One region of the Methylobacterium phyllosphaerae genome, then DNA from elsewhere that is predicted to be linked to it. Evidence: riboswitches for the same ligand, from Rfam matches in the RefSeq annotation. Region 1 holds a riboswitch; the other holds the start of a gene.

Region 1 (7,174 bases):
GCCGGTCAGCACCTTGCGGATCGGGATGATCCCGCCCCGGTTGGCGAGCAGCAGGAGCACCGCCGCGCCGGCGCAGGTGACGGCCGACACCGGTACCCCGAACGGCGCGGTGACGAAGTAGGCGGCGAGCAGCACGCCGAGCAGCGGGAACGCCGCCCGGAACACCAGCGGATCGCGGATCGCGTCGGCCGGGCGTTCGAGGGCATCGACCGGGTAGGCTTCCGGCACGTCGCGCCGGAAATAGGCCCACAGCACCAGCAGCGTCGCCGCCAGGGACACCAGGTTCACCGGCACCATCACGGCGGCGTACCGGCCGAAGGTCACGGCGAAGAAGTTGGCGGAGACGATGTTGACCAGGTTGGAGATCACCAGCGGCAGGGAGGTGCTGTCCGCCACGAACCCGCAGGCGACGATGAACGCCAGGGCCGCCGCCGGCTTGAAATCGAGCCGGAGCAGGATCGCCAGCACGATCGGCGTCAGCAGCAGCGCCGCGCCGTCGTTGGCGAACACCGCCGCGATGGCCGCGCCGAGGAGCACGACCAGCGGGAACAGCCGCCGGCCCCGGCCGCCGCCCCAGCGGGCGATGTGCAGGGCCGCCCAATGGAAGAACCCGGCCTCATCGAGCAGCAGGGAGAGGATGATGAGCGCCACGAAGGTGAACGTGGCGTCCCAGACGACATGCCAGACCACCGGAATGTCGCCCGGATGGATCACGCCCGCGGCGAGAGCGACCCCCGCGCCGGCCAGTGCGCTCCATCCGATCCCGAGGCCCCTGGGCTGCCAGATGACGAACACGAGGGTGGCAAGGAAAATGTCGAGCGCGAGCATCCGGGCGTTTTCGTCTTATGGATCGGTGTGAGGCTCAGGCCGTGGCGACGCGGCGGCCGTGCTCGTCCACGACCCGCTCACCGTCTTCCTTGACGAACTCGCCCTGCTGCACCGGCAGAAGATCGAGCACGGCTTCCGACGGTCGGCACAGGCGCACGCCCTTGGGCGTGACCACCAGCGGGCGGTTGAGGAGGATCGGGTGCGCCGCGATGGCGTCCAGGAGCTGCGCATCCGTCAGCGCGGGATCGCCGAGGTTCAGCTCCGCGAACGGCGTGCCGCTCTCCCGCAGCACCGCACGCACCGACAGACCGGCGCGGGCCAGGAGCTGCACCAGCAGCGCCCGCGCGGGCGGGGTTTTGAGGTATTCGATCACGTGCGGCTCGATGCCGGCGTTGCGGATCATCGCGAGGGTGTTGCGGGACGTGCCGCATTCGGGGTTGTGGTAGATCACGACGTCGAACGGCTCAGGCATGGGCGGTCTCTCCAAGGGCAGGGCAGCAGGGTGCCAGGGCGGCCATCGCCGGGGTGCAGACCTCCGGGCGGCCCTGGCAGCAATCTTTCATCAGGAAGGCGATCAGGCCGGACAGCGCCGGGTAGGCGGCGCTGTAGATGATCGAGCGGCCCGCGCGCCGGGAGGCGACCAGGCCCGCGTGGCTCAGTTCCTTGAGATGATGGGACACGGTGGCGGCGGAGACGCCCACCGCCTCGGCCAGCACGCCGGAGGCCAGCCCGTCCGGGCCGGCGGTCACGAGCACCCGCACCAGGCGCAGACGGTGCTCCTGGGCGAGGGCCGCGAATGCGGCGAGGGCTTGCGGCTCGTCCATATTCGTTACAATCTTCAAATCACTCTTTGAACGTACAAGAAAGCTGAACCTTGGACAAGCCGCGCCAGCCTTTCACCGATGGCCTGCCGAACTTGAGCGCCGCGCATTTCGTGGTGCCGACCCGCGCGCGCCTGGAGGCGGTCAAGCCGCTCACCCACGCCCCCCGGTTCCTGATCCTCTACGGCTCCCTGCGGGAGCGCTCGTTCAGCCGCTTCCTCGCCTACGAGGCCGCCCGGCTCCTGGAAGCCATGGGCGGCGAGGTGCGGATCTACGACGCGCACGGCCTGCCCCTGCCCGACGACACGACCGCCGATCATCCGAAGGTGCAGGAGTTGCGCGACCTCTCGATCTGGTCCGAGGGCCAAGTGTGGGTGTCGCCGGAGCGGCACGGCACGCTGACCGGCGTGATGAAAAGCCAGATCGACTGGCTGCCGCTCTCCGAAGGCAGCGTGCGGCCGACCCAGGGGCGCACGCTGGCCGTGATGCAGGTGTCCGGCGGCTCGCAGAGCTTCAACGCCGTGAACAGCCTGCGGCTTCTCGGCCGCTGGATGCGGATGATCACGATCCCGAACCAGTCGTCGGTCCCGATGGCCTACAAGGAGTTCGACGAGGCCGGCCGGATGAAGCCGGGGCCGCTCTACGAGCGCGTCGTGGACGTGTGCGAGGAGCTGATGAAGTTCACGCTGCTGACCCGGGAGCGGGCCGACGACCTCGTCGACCGCTACAGCGAGCGGAAGGAGCGCGCGCCGGAGCGGCTGAGCGCCGTGGCCGCCGACATCGGCTTTGTGAAGCGCTGAGACACCCCGCCGCCGATGCGACCGTCCACACGGGCGCCGTCGTGATCGCGGCGGCGACCGGCCGCCCGCCGTGGGGCAGGTCAGTGCGGGACCAGGGTCCCAGCGCCCCGAGGGCCGACCGGATCCGCTGTCTCCGCGTCCACCCTCGGGGGAGCGACGGGTTCGCCCCCCCGCACGCCGCAGGCCTGCACGAAGGGCCTTGACGAAGGGCCTTGACGCGGTTCGGAGGGGTCCCGTATCTTTTGAGGACGGCAATGGTGTCTGCCGGGCCATCAAGGCCGAACCGCCGTCAGGCTGATGACTCCTACTTCTTGCGATCCCGCAAAGTCTTGCGGCGTCGCATCAAGGGGATGTCATGCGCGCAACCTTCCGAAATCTGTTCACACGCTTCAACGTAGCGGCCTTTGTCCGCACGCGGCACGATCATGCCGTCTCGGTCGCGCGCTGGATCCTGGTTCTGCTGCCCATGGCCGCCGCCGTGGGCTCCCTGTGCGCAGCCTTCCTCTGTAGCCTCGATGCGGCCACCCGGGCGCGCTTCGCCTATCCCGGGCTGCTGTTTCTCCTGCCGCTCGGCGGCTTGGCTATCGGGCTGCTCTACCATCGCTTCGGCCAGTCCGTGGAGGGCGGCAACAACCTCATCGTCGAGCAGATCCATGTGCCCGGGGGCGGCGTGCCCCTGCGCATGGCGCCGCTGATCTTCCTCGGCACGGTGGTCACGCATCTGTTCGGCGGATCGGCGGGCCGCGAAGGCACGGCCGTCCAACTGGGCGGCAGCCTCGCAAGCGCCTTCGGCAAGGCGGTCCGCCTGGATGCGCCGAGCTTCCGGATCATGCTGATGGCCGGGATCGCCGCGGGGTTCGGCGCCGTCTTCGGTACGCCACTGGCCGGCGCGGTCTTCGCGCTCGAGGTCCTCGCTGTCGGACGCGTCGAATATGCGGCCCTCGTGCCCTGCCTCGTCGCGGCCGTGGTCGGCGACTGGACCTGTCAGCTGTGGGGCATCGAACACGGGGCCTACCGTATCGACGACCACGCCGGAGCCGTCGGCACGCACATGGTCGAGCCGCTGCTCCTGGCCAAGGTCGCGGTGGCAGGCGTGGCCTTCGGACTGGCCGGCCTGGTGTTCGCCGAGGCGAACCACATGCTCGGCGGATGGTGCAAGCGGGTCATCGCCTTCGCGCCCCTCCGCCCCGTGGCGGGCGGCCTCGCGGTGATCGCCCTGGTCTACCTCTGTGGCACGCGGGATTACCTGGGACTGGGCGTCTGGTCGGCGGATCCGCACGGGCTGACCATCGCCCGCTTCTTCGGTCCGGAGGTGCATCCCTGGAGCTGGGCGCTCAAGATGCTGTTCACGGTCGTCACCCTGAGCGCCGGGTTCAAGGGCGGCGAGGTCACGCCGCTGTTCTTCATCGGCGCGGCCCTCGGCAACGCGCTGGCCGGGGTGCTGGGGGCGCCGGTGGATCTCCTGGCCGGCCTCGGGTTCGTCGCCGTGTTTGCCGGAGCGGCCAACACGCCGCTGGCCTGCACGCTGATGGGTATCGAGCTGTTCGGCGCCACGCACGGCGTCTACATCGCGACCGCCTGCTTCCTGGCCTACCTGTGCTCCGGGCACAGCGGCATCTACCTGTCCCAGCGCATCGCCGTCCCGAAGGTTTCCGTGGGCACCCTGCCGCCGGACGCCACCCTGCGCCATGCGCGCACGCACCGCGCGGCCCGGCTGACCGCGCCGGCCCCCGTGTCGGCCCCCGTGTCGGCCCCCGACAGATAGGTGCGCCCCAGGGCTTCGACGCGTCCGGTCGTCCCGGCCGGGATCGGGACGGTGCGCGCATCTCCATGGCGCGCGCCGACGACGCGCGCCGACAGGGCTGGACCACGCCAAGCCCGTTCCCTGGGGGGCTCCAGGCCCCTCTGCCGGGAACGGGTCGTGCAGGCGAAGGCCGACGGCCTGCTCAAGGCCGTCGGCCGAGGACGCCCCGGTCTCAATGGGCGCCACCCGGCCCCCGCAATCCGCGCCCTGCCCCTGCACCGCCGTCGGGCCGGCCCGCAAGCGGCGGAGCCGGCCCGCGCCGGGAGGGCGGACCGGGAGGATCCGGCCAGGGACCCGTCAGGCGGCGCGGACGGTTGCGAGGAAGCGGGCGACCTCGGCACCGAGATGCTCGGACTGGCGCGAGAGTTCGGAGGCGGAGGCGAGCACCTGGCTGGCCGCGGCGCCGGTCTCCTCGGAGGCCTGCGCGACGCCCGCGATGGTGCCGGTCACCGCGGTGGTGCCGGTCGAGGCCTGCGCCACGTTGCGCACGATCTCCTGCGTCGCCGCCCCCTGCTGCTCCACCGCCGCGGCGATCGAGGTCGCCACGCCGTCGATCTCCCGGATCCGCCCGGTGATCCCGCCGATCGCCGTCACGGCCTGCCCGGTCACCTCCTGCACCGCGCCGATCTGCCGGGCGATCTCCTCGGTCGCCTTGGCGGTCTGCTCGGCCAGCGCCTTCACCTCGGCAGCCACCACCGCAAAGCCCCGCCCCGCGGCGCCGGCCCGCGCCGCCTCGATCGTGGCGTTGAGCGCCAGCAGGTTGGTCTGCCCGGCGATCCCGGAGATCATCCCGACCATGTCGCCGATCCGGGCGGCGGTCTGGCTGAGCGCCTGGACCAGGGCGGCGGTCTGGTCGGCCTCGCCCACCGCCGATTGCGCGAGCCGGGCCGAGCCGGTGACCTGCCGGCCGATCTCCTGCACCGACGAGCCCAGCTCCTCCGCGGCGGCCGCCACGGTCTGGACGTTGGCGGCGGCCTCTTCCGCGGCGGCCGCCACGGTGGTGGATTGCGAGGCCGTCTCCTGGGCGGTGGCAGTCATCTGCCGGGCGGTGGCCTGCAGCTCCGTGGCCGAGGACGAGACCATGCCGACGACGCCGCCGACCGCCCGCTCGAACCCGTCGGCGAGTTCGATCATGGTGCGCCGGCGCGCCTGGGCCGCGGCCGCGTCGGCCAGCCGCTTGACCTCGGCCTCCTCGGCGGCCTTGCGGGCGACCAGGGCCTTGATCCCCTCCACCGCCCGGCCGACCGCGCCGATCTCGTCGCCCCGGCCAGCCTCCCGGATCTCCGCCTCGATCTCCCCTTGCGCCATGCGTCGCAGGACGACGACCAATCTGCCGAGCGGGCGCGTGATGCCGACGATCGTCACGAGGGCGGCCGCAGCGAGCCCGACCAGCAAGCCGAGCGCGCTGAACGACACCAGGGAGATGCGGGTGGCGTTGGTCTGCTCGGTCAGTTCGGCCGAGCCCTTCTCCATCGCGCCATCGATGTCGTTCCCGAGCTTCGAACTGCCCTGCACCAGGGCGACGAAGGTCGGGTCGATCGTACGATGGACCAGCGCGAGGGCCTCGGCGTTCCGGCCCGCCAGGCAGAGCTGGCGAACCTCGGAGACCTGCTGGACGAACTGATGGATACGGGCCGCCTGCTCGTCGATGCGGGCGCCAAAATCCGGCGCGAGTCGGCGCAGGTCGGCCAGAGCCTTTGTCAGGGTGGGGATGGCGTCGTCGAATCCAGTGTTGGCCACCTTCATCTGAGCTTCGTCTGTCTCAGCGAGGATGCGATACACCCAGTAATTCATCTCGAAGACGCTGCGATTCAGGCGACGCGCCGTTGCAACCGCCTTCGCATCGCGATCGATGAAAGAACTATAGGCCTTATCGATCTGGCCGATCCGCGCCTGCGCAAACCAAATACAGCCACCGATCACTCCACCGATAAGCACGATGACCGCTGACAGCTTTGTCAATATTTTAGCGTTGGAGAGCAAGGACATGGTTCCACCTGTGTGCATCAGGCGAAACGTCAACGAACACGATTAAATTTCGGTTCAAATTTCCGTGATGCGGAGAGAGCCAGCGCGATCCCGGGGGCCTCGGGGCCGGGCCGATGCGCACCCGCTCTCGGCGATGCGGTCAAGGAACCGCCCCTCCCGGGCGCCGCTCCCCGGATCCGCGCGGTTGCGGCTCCGCATGCGGCCCGGTGCCGGCTGCACCCGCCACAGGGGGCAGGACCTGACGGAGCACATGGCGGAGCTTGTCGGGGTTGCGGGTGATGTAGAGGGCGGTGATCCGACCGTTCTCGATGGCGAGCGCAGTCGTCTGGAGGAGATCGCCGCGTTCCCGGCTGATGTATCCCGGCAATCCGTCGATCCAGACCGGCGCGACCATCGCGGCCCGCTCGGGCCCCCATTTGCGCCGGACGCCCGCGAAGAGACGGAGCAGGCGCTCCGACCCGACGATGGGGTTGGGAAAGGCCAGGACCTTGCCGCCGCCGTCCGAGCAGAGCACCACGTCCTCCGCGAGCAGCGTGCGCAGGGTCGCGATGTCCCCGCTGGCGGAGGCCGCGAAGAAGGCGTGGGCGATCCGTTCGCCCTCCTCCCGCGCCACGGGAAAGCGCGGCCGTGCGGACTGCACGTTCCGGCGGGCGCGCACCGCGAGTTGACGCACGGCGGCCGCCTCCCGATCAAGCGTGTCCGCCACCTCGCCGAGCGGGATGCCGAACACGTCGTGGAGCAGGAAGGCTGCGCGCTCGAGGGGCGAGAGGCGTTCCAGCGCCATCATCAGCGTCAGCGTGAGATCGTCCTCGTCCACGCCGTCCTCCCCCGTCTCGACCAGGGGCTCCGGCAGCCAGGCGCCGACATAGGTCTCCCGGCGGGCGCGGGCCGACTTCATCTGGTCGAGGCAGAGCCGGGTCACGATGCGGGCC
Region 2 (7,174 bases), 200 kb from region 1:
GCATCCGCTCGACATGGGCCACCGGCGTCTGGGGCGTGATGCCGTGGCCGAGGTTGAAGATGTGCGGCCGGCCGGCGGTCGCCTCCAGGACGGCATCCACCGCCGCGTCGAGGGCCGCGCCGCCCTCGATCAGCGTCTCGGGATGGAGGTTGCCCTGCGTCACCGTGGTGGCCGGCACCGTCGCCCGCAGGGCCTTCAGGTCCACCCCCCAGTCGACGCCGACGGCATCGGCGCCGGTCTCCGGCACCACCTGGGCATGGCCGTCGAGGCCCGAGCCGCGGGCGAACACGATGATCTTGGCGCCCGGCACCCGGGCGCGGACGCCCGCCACCATCCGGGCGATCGGCTGCAGGGACCAGCGGGTGAGGGCGTCCGCCGCGGGCGCGCCCGGCAGGGCGCTCTCCGCCACGTCGCCGACGGGCTCGACGGTGCCGTCGGAGGTCGGCACGGCGAGGGGCAGCGTGCCGGCATGGGACTCGAAGATCTGCACGGCGTCGGCGCCGGCCTCGAGCTGGCGCACGAGGTAATCGGTCTGCACCGTGACGAGGCGGTCGATCAGCGCGTCCACCAGCGCCGTGTCGCCCTCGGCCAGCGCCCGCGCGGGGGCGAGGTCCGGGGTGCCGCGACCGCCGATCATGTAGCTCGCCACCGTCCAGGGGGCGCCGCAGAAGCCGAGCAGCGTGGTCTCGCCGGGCAGTTCCGCGCGCAGCCGCGTCACCGTCTCGAAGACCGGTGCGAGATGGGTCATCACCGCCGGGTCGCCGGCCTCGCGCAGCTTCGAAAAGGCCTCCCGGCCGTCGAGGGGATCGAGGCGCGGCCCCTCGCCCTCCACGAAGCGCACGTCCTGACCGAGCGCATGAGGCACGACCAGGATGTCCGAGAACAGGATCGCGGCATCGAAGCCGAACCGCCGGATCGGCTGGAGCGTCACCTCGACGGCGAAGTCCGGGCTGTAGCAGAGGTCGAGGAACGAGCCGGCCTCGGCCCGGGTCGCCCGGTATTCCGGCAGGTAGCGGCCGGCCTGCCGCATCATCCAGGCGGGGGGCGGCCCGATCGCCTCCCCGTCGAGGACGCGCAGCACCTTCCGCTCGGACTTGCGCTCCGTCCCCGTCATCGTCGTTCCCATCCCGTATCCGTCATCCCGCATGCCCGTCGGCGGGCCTCCTGTCGAGTCGAGGCGCGCCGATCCCCACACAGGCCCCTTCGAAAAGAAAAGAGAGAATCTAGGACTCTGTTTTTTCTCTTGGGGGGCCGAATCACGGGGGCACAAAAGCGTCCACAGGCGGTCCCCGGCGCCGCGCCGTTAACGAGGCTTTAAAGGATTTGCTCCATCTTGCGAGAACGACCAGATCCGACAGCGCCTTGGCAACGCCGAGTCGTGTGCGGACCCCGGACGCGTCCCGGATTCTCCCAGTGAGGTGGAATCCATGCGCCCCGATCGTCTGCCTGTGAACGGCGGAGTCGATAGCGCGCACCGGTATCGCCCTGGACCGGCCCGGCGGGGCATCCTATCCACATTCATCGACTCCCCTGGCGGCCGGCGGTGGACAACGTGGGCGCCGCGAATGGCGACCGCAGAGGCGATCGGAATGGGCCGCAGCTACTTCCACCTCCACCTCGTCTCCGACTCCACCGGCGAGACGCTGATCAATGTCGGGCGCGCGGCGGCCGCGCAGTACGAGGGCGTGTCGGCGATCGAGCACGTCTATCCGCTGGTGCGCTCGGCCGCGCAGCTCGACCGGGTGATCTCGGAGATCCGGGCGGCGCCGGGTCTCGTCCTCTACACCCTGGTGGGGGGCGACCTCGGCGAGCGGCTGGAGGAGGTCGCCCGGGAGACCGGCTCGCCCTGCCTGTCGGTGCTGCGGCCGGTCCACGACCTGCTGCGCGCCTATCTCGGCGCCGAGACCACGGCCCGGCCCGGCGCCCAGCACATGCTGAACGCCGAGTACTTCAAGCGCATCGACGCGATGAACTTCACCCTGGCCCACGACGACGGCAACCTGCCGGAGGATCTCGAGGACGCGGACGTCATCCTGCTCGGCGTCAGCCGGACCTCGAAGACGCCGACCTCGATCTACCTCGCCAATCGCGGCCTCAAGACCACCAACCTGCCGCTGGTGCCGGGCATGCCGCTGCCGCCGGCGATCGAGCGCGCCCGCAAGCCCCTGGTGGTCGGGCTGTTCGCCTCGCCGGAGCGGATCGTGCAGATCCGCCAGAACCGGCTCTCCAGCCTCAACGCCGACGAATCGTCCCTCTACGTCGACCGCTCGGCGGTGGCGGACGAGATCACCGCCTCCCGCCGGCTGTTCACCCGGAACCGCTGGCCGACCATCGACGTGACGCGCCGCTCCATCGAGGAGACCGCGGCGGCGATCGTCGACCTCTACCGCGACCACCGGCTGAAGTTCATCGCGGATTGAGAGGGGTTTCCGAAGGGCCAGCCCTTTGGCGGGGTCCGGGGGCGGAGACCCTGAACGACCCGGGCTCCGCCCCGGAGCCGCAAAAGCTCGCAGCCCTCTTGAAGCCGGGACGGCCTCAGCTGCCGCTCAGGACCGCCCGCACCAGGGTGAGGCCCGCCACCAGCCCGATCAGACCGGTCGCCACCGAGGCCCCAACGTAGAGGGCGGCGGCGGCGGTCTCGCCCCGGTGGTACAGGCTGATCGCGTCGAGGGAGAAGGTCGAGAAGGTGGTGAAGCCGCCGAGCACGCCCGTGGTCAGGAACAGCCGTGCCGGGTGACCCGCCGCGCCGCGCAGGGCGAAGCCCTCGGCGAGCACGCCCATCAGGAACGAGCCCAGCACGTTGATGATCAGCGTGGCCAGGGGGAAGCCGAGGCCCGGCAGCAGCCGGGCGACCGCCACGTTGATCCCGTGGCGGCACCCGCCCCCGAGCCCGGCTCCGACAACGACGATGAGGGTGTTGATCATGCCGGCCCTTCCTGTTCGGTCGGGCAGCCACGTCCTGTCGCGGCTTCGGCGCACGGCCCCACCGCGGACGGCTGAGGCGCGCCCGTGCGGTAGGAGCCATCAGCCCGGCCTCCGAGTCGGGCGGTTGTCGGGGCGCTCCATCCCCATCGGGACAGGCTTAGCGCAGGATGCCGGGAAGGGGAATCTGGTTTTCCGGCTCCCGCGCTGGTGGGTCGGCGGGCGCGGCGGGTTCACAGATCGGTTCGGATCGGCGCGGGTCCCCTCCCGTGCGGGAGAGCGGACCCGCGCCCTGTCATGAACCCACCGTGCTGGATCGATCGGCGAAGCCGCAAGGCTCAGCGAGCGTAGGCGAAGTGGCTGCGCTGCTCGATCTGGGCGGCATAGAAATCCTCGACCACCTCGCGGACCACCTCGGCCAGCTCGTCGCCCCGGTGCTCGTCGAGCTGGATGTCGCTGCCGACGGTCCGGCCGATGGCGCAGCTCGCAGCGCCCGGCACGAGGCGCTCGTTGTAGCGCTGGTTCAGGCCCGAGACCGAGATGTAGTTGCTGCCGCCGAGTTCCGGACCGTACTTGATCTTGATCTTCTGCTCGGTGTCGGTCCCGCGCAGCCGCGCGCAGAGGCTGATGAAGTTGTCCTGATCGATCTTGGCCTCGAGGCCGGTGATGCTGCCGTGGACGTTGTCCTCCTCGTTGAGCACCTCGGCCATGAGGTTCAGGACGCCGACCACCGGCTCCAGCGCCCGGGCGCCTTCCTCCAGGAGTTTCTTGCGGAAGTCGTTGCTGCGGGCATCCGCCTCCTGCAGCCGCGCGCGGAACCTGTCCTTGACCTCGTTGGCGCGTGCCATCGCGCTCCTCCCTGGTGGTTCATCCGATGCTTTGCCGCCCGGATGACCGAAACCTACGAGGCCAATTCAGATGACGCAAGATAGTGCAAAATATTGATGCCTGCCCAGAACTTGAGCCGTTGCACAGGAATAATACTTGCTCATGGACTGTGCAACGGCGGAGTCTCCGGGATCCGCGCCTATTTCAGGAGCTGCAGCAGGCTGCGTCCGGCCGGGGTCTTGAGTTCCTTGGCGTCGAGCGTGCCGTCTTTGTCGGGATCGGCCGCCTTGAAGCGCTGCTCGACCAGGGCGAGGTATTCCTTGCGGTCGAGGGTGCCGTCGTTGTCGGTGTCGGCGGCCTTCAGGTCCGTCTTGCTGACCCGGCCCTTCAGCTCCTTGGCGTCGACGGTCCCGTCCTTGTCGGTCTCGGCGGCGTCGAAGACCTTGCCGGCCGCGGCCTGGGCCTCGGCCAGATCGATCGTGCCGTCCTTGTCGGTGTCGACCATCTTCAGCGTGCGCTCGGTGCCGGAGGACCGGGCGAAGGCCGCCGACGGCAGCGCGGTGGGGACGACCAGGCCGAGGACGAGCATCGCGGCCAGCGCACATGCGGGTCTGTTCAGGATCGCGGGCATGAACGAAATCTCCGGTGGCGATCAGCGCCGGCAGCCCAAGCCGCCATGCGGCGCGCCGTTCCCGGAGGCGCGTTCACAAGCCGACGATCAGTCAGCGGGCCGGACCGTCGAGGGGGGCGAGCCGGTCCGGTTCCCGGGCCGCGGCGGCGACCGGTTCGGACCGGGACAGGGCGTTGGCCAATGCCCTCAGGTCCGGGACCGGCGCGCCCGAGGCGCCGAACACCGACCGGTCGAGAGCCGCGAAGGATGCGACAAGACCGGGCCGCGCCCGCCAGATGCGAGCCAGATCCGGCGCTTCCCGCATCGCCGTGTCCAGGACCGCGCGGAACCCGGCGGGATCTCCGGAACGGGCCGCCGCCTGCAGCGCGCGCCGGGTCGGGCGGGACAGGCGCAAGGAGGGCCGGCCCAGGCCGAAGCCGATCAGCGCCAAGCCCAGCCCGAAGGCGGCCAGCGCCGAGGCGGCGACCACGAGCGGCGAGGGGATTGCGGGGGGCGCCCGGTCGGTCTCCCGGTCGGGCAGGCCGCCGCCGATCTGCCGGGCCGGGATCTCGGTCTCGCGCATGGTGCGGGTGTTGGTGTCGAACCACGGGATCGCGATGGCGTCGAGGGGGATGATCTCCGGCACGCCGGGCTTCACGTCCCACTGGTAGGTGGCCCGCGCCACGGGGCCCGAGGGGGTCAGCAGGGTCTCGCGGGTGACGGGGCCCGCGAAGGTGATGATGCCGCGGGTGCGCATGACCGGCCGAGGCGGCAGGCCCTCCGCGACCATGCCCTGCGCCTCCAGGGTGACGATCCGGCGGGTGGTCTCGCCGACCTTGATGGTCTCGGGATCCGGGCTCCAGGAATCGGTGATCGCCACGTCCTTGGCCGGCAGCCACCAGGGCTCCTTGGCGTCGGGGCCGCCGCTGGGCTCGGTCCATTGTGCGACCGGGAAGGGGATCGGCTTCGAGCGCACCTCGACCACCCGCCGCTCGCCGACATCGTTGACGGTGAGCTTGTGGGTGAACGGCTCGATGGTGAACTGCCCGGCATGGTGCGGGAAGACCGCCACGGTGCGGTCGAACGCGATGGCGCTCTGGCCGTCGGGAAGCTTGGTCTTGCTCCAGTGATCCCGGCCGAGCTGCGTCCAGGAGAAGTTGGCGAGGGAGGGCTGCACCACCTCCTCGAGCAGGATCGGCTGCTTGTAAACCCCGTGGATCTTCAAGAGCACCATCTCGCGGGAGAAAGGCGCGCTGTTGCCGTTCAGTTCGGCGGTCACCGTCAGGGTGAGGTCGCCCGGCTCGATCTCCGCGCGGGCGGGGAGGGGAGCGAGGAGGGGGGCGAGGAGGAGGAGCGCGCGGGCGCGCCTCTCGAAGACCCCAGAAAAACTCACCACGGGTTGCTCCCGGCGGGAATCGCGGTGCCGGCCTCGACCCGGCGGGTCTGCTCGGCGCGCAGGCGCAGCTTGAGATAGCGGCCGGGATCGTCCGGCAGGGTCTGGAGCCAGAGCCGGTCCGGTCGGATCTCGTGGGCCTCGAAGCTCTTGGTCACCCGGCGGACCTCGCGCTCGGGCGCCTCGGCCACCATGGCGGAACCGCCCCCGGTCCGGCCCCGGCCCGCCGCGTCGCCGGCCGAGCCCCGGGCCTGGCCCTTGCCGGTGTCGATCGATTGCTGCTCGGCCTTGCCCCGGCGGGACACCTTGCTGTTGCCGGGCAGCGACGCGCTGGCGTTCGATTCCTTGTTGCCGGCGAGCCCCTCGCCGCTGGAGGCGGCGTTGATGTCGTTGTTCTGGTCCTGGTTGGCGGTGTTGTTGTAGCGGGCACCGTACTGGGCTGTGCCGTTGGCGATGCCGCCGCCGGGCCCGCGATCGATCACCTCGGCCCGCATCCGGGCGATCAGCGAGCGGTTGGCCTGGGCGTCGGCGTCGCGGGGGTTGAAGCGCAGGGCCTCGTCGTAGGCCGCCAGCGCGCCCTCGAGGTCGCCCGCCTTCGCGAGCGCGTTGCCGAGATTGTAGCTCGCGCGCCGCCCGCCGGTGCGGAACAGCGCGATCGCGTCCGCGTAGCGGCCGGCCTCGTAGAGCGCGGCGGCGCGCCAGGCCGGATCGACGAAGACGTCCGCGGCCAGCCCCGGCAGGCCGAGGCCCATCAGCAGGCGCCCGAAGCCGGTCCGGGGCTGCGAGACGGCGAGCAGCGCCAGGAGGCCGATCCCCGCCAGTGCCAGGCCGGCGATCCGGGCGCGGCGGCGCCAGCGCGGCGGCAGGCCGGCGCGGAGCGGGACGGCGAAGCCCGTGTCGGGGAGGGTGAGCCGCATCAGGCGCTCCTGCGGAACAGGACCAGGACCGGCAGGGCTGCCAGCAGCAGCAGCCAGCGCCCGAGATCCGCATAGGCCAGGACGCCGTAGCCGCCCGCCGCGAGGTGCTGACTGAGCCCGGCGCCGACCACGTCGAGCACCGGGCCGGGGGTCGCGATGTCGGCGACGGTGCCGCCGCCGGCCCGGACGAGGGCGTCGAGGGCGGCCCGGTCGGGCTTCGGTGCGCCGGGCGGCAGCGGCTTGTCGGCGGGGACGAACAGCGCCTGGAGCCGCCAGCCGTGCTCGGCGATGGCGCGGGCCTCGCGGGTGGCGGCCTCGCCGATGCCGTCGCCGTCGCTGATCAGCACCACGTCGGCCGCCACGACGTTGGCCTCCGCCAGGGTGCGGCGGGCCAGCGCCAGCCCGCGCTCGGGATGGGTGCCGCGGTCCGGCACCGTGTCGGCATCGAGGGCGAACAGGGTTGTGCCGAGGCTGTCGCGGTCGGTGGTGGGGGAGGCGGCGAGG

The links. A riboswitch is a leader RNA that binds a small molecule or an ion and turns the genes downstream of it on or off. The one in region 1 is predicted to bind fluoride.
Region 2: it holds a riboswitch for fluoride, as region 1 does, so the genes downstream of both, crcB (fluoride efflux transporter CrcB) here and MCBMB27_RS17585 (voltage-gated chloride channel family protein) in region 1, are expected to answer to the same signal.

The regions. Positions count from the first base shown of each region.
Region 1 is NZ_CP015367.1:3,847,117-3,854,290, forward strand. It holds gene MCBMB27_RS17565 (arsenic transporter) at 1-828, opposite strand, end outside; gene arsC (arsenate reductase (glutaredoxin)) at 863-1,300, opposite strand; gene MCBMB27_RS17575 (ArsR/SmtB family transcription factor) at 1,293-1,652, opposite strand; gene arsH (arsenical resistance protein ArsH) at 1,703-2,449, shown strand; fluoride riboswitch at 2,691-2,763, shown strand; gene MCBMB27_RS17585 (voltage-gated chloride channel family protein) at 2,805-4,214, shown strand; gene MCBMB27_RS17590 (methyl-accepting chemotaxis protein) at 4,551-6,242, opposite strand; gene MCBMB27_RS17595 (sigma-70 family RNA polymerase sigma factor) at 6,382-7,174, opposite strand, start outside.
Region 2 is NZ_CP015367.1:4,049,253-4,056,426, forward strand. It holds gene MCBMB27_RS18455 (uroporphyrinogen decarboxylase) at 1-1,126, opposite strand, end outside; gene MCBMB27_RS18460 (pyruvate, water dikinase regulatory protein) at 1,590-2,420, shown strand; gene crcB (fluoride efflux transporter CrcB) at 2,536-2,925, opposite strand; fluoride riboswitch at 3,009-3,079, opposite strand; gene MCBMB27_RS18470 (hypothetical protein) at 3,261-3,770, opposite strand; gene MCBMB27_RS18475 (EF-hand domain-containing protein) at 3,950-4,381, opposite strand; gene MCBMB27_RS18480 (BatD family protein) at 4,473-5,756, opposite strand; gene MCBMB27_RS18485 (tetratricopeptide repeat protein) at 5,750-6,670, opposite strand; gene MCBMB27_RS18490 (vWA domain-containing protein) at 6,670-7,174, opposite strand, start outside.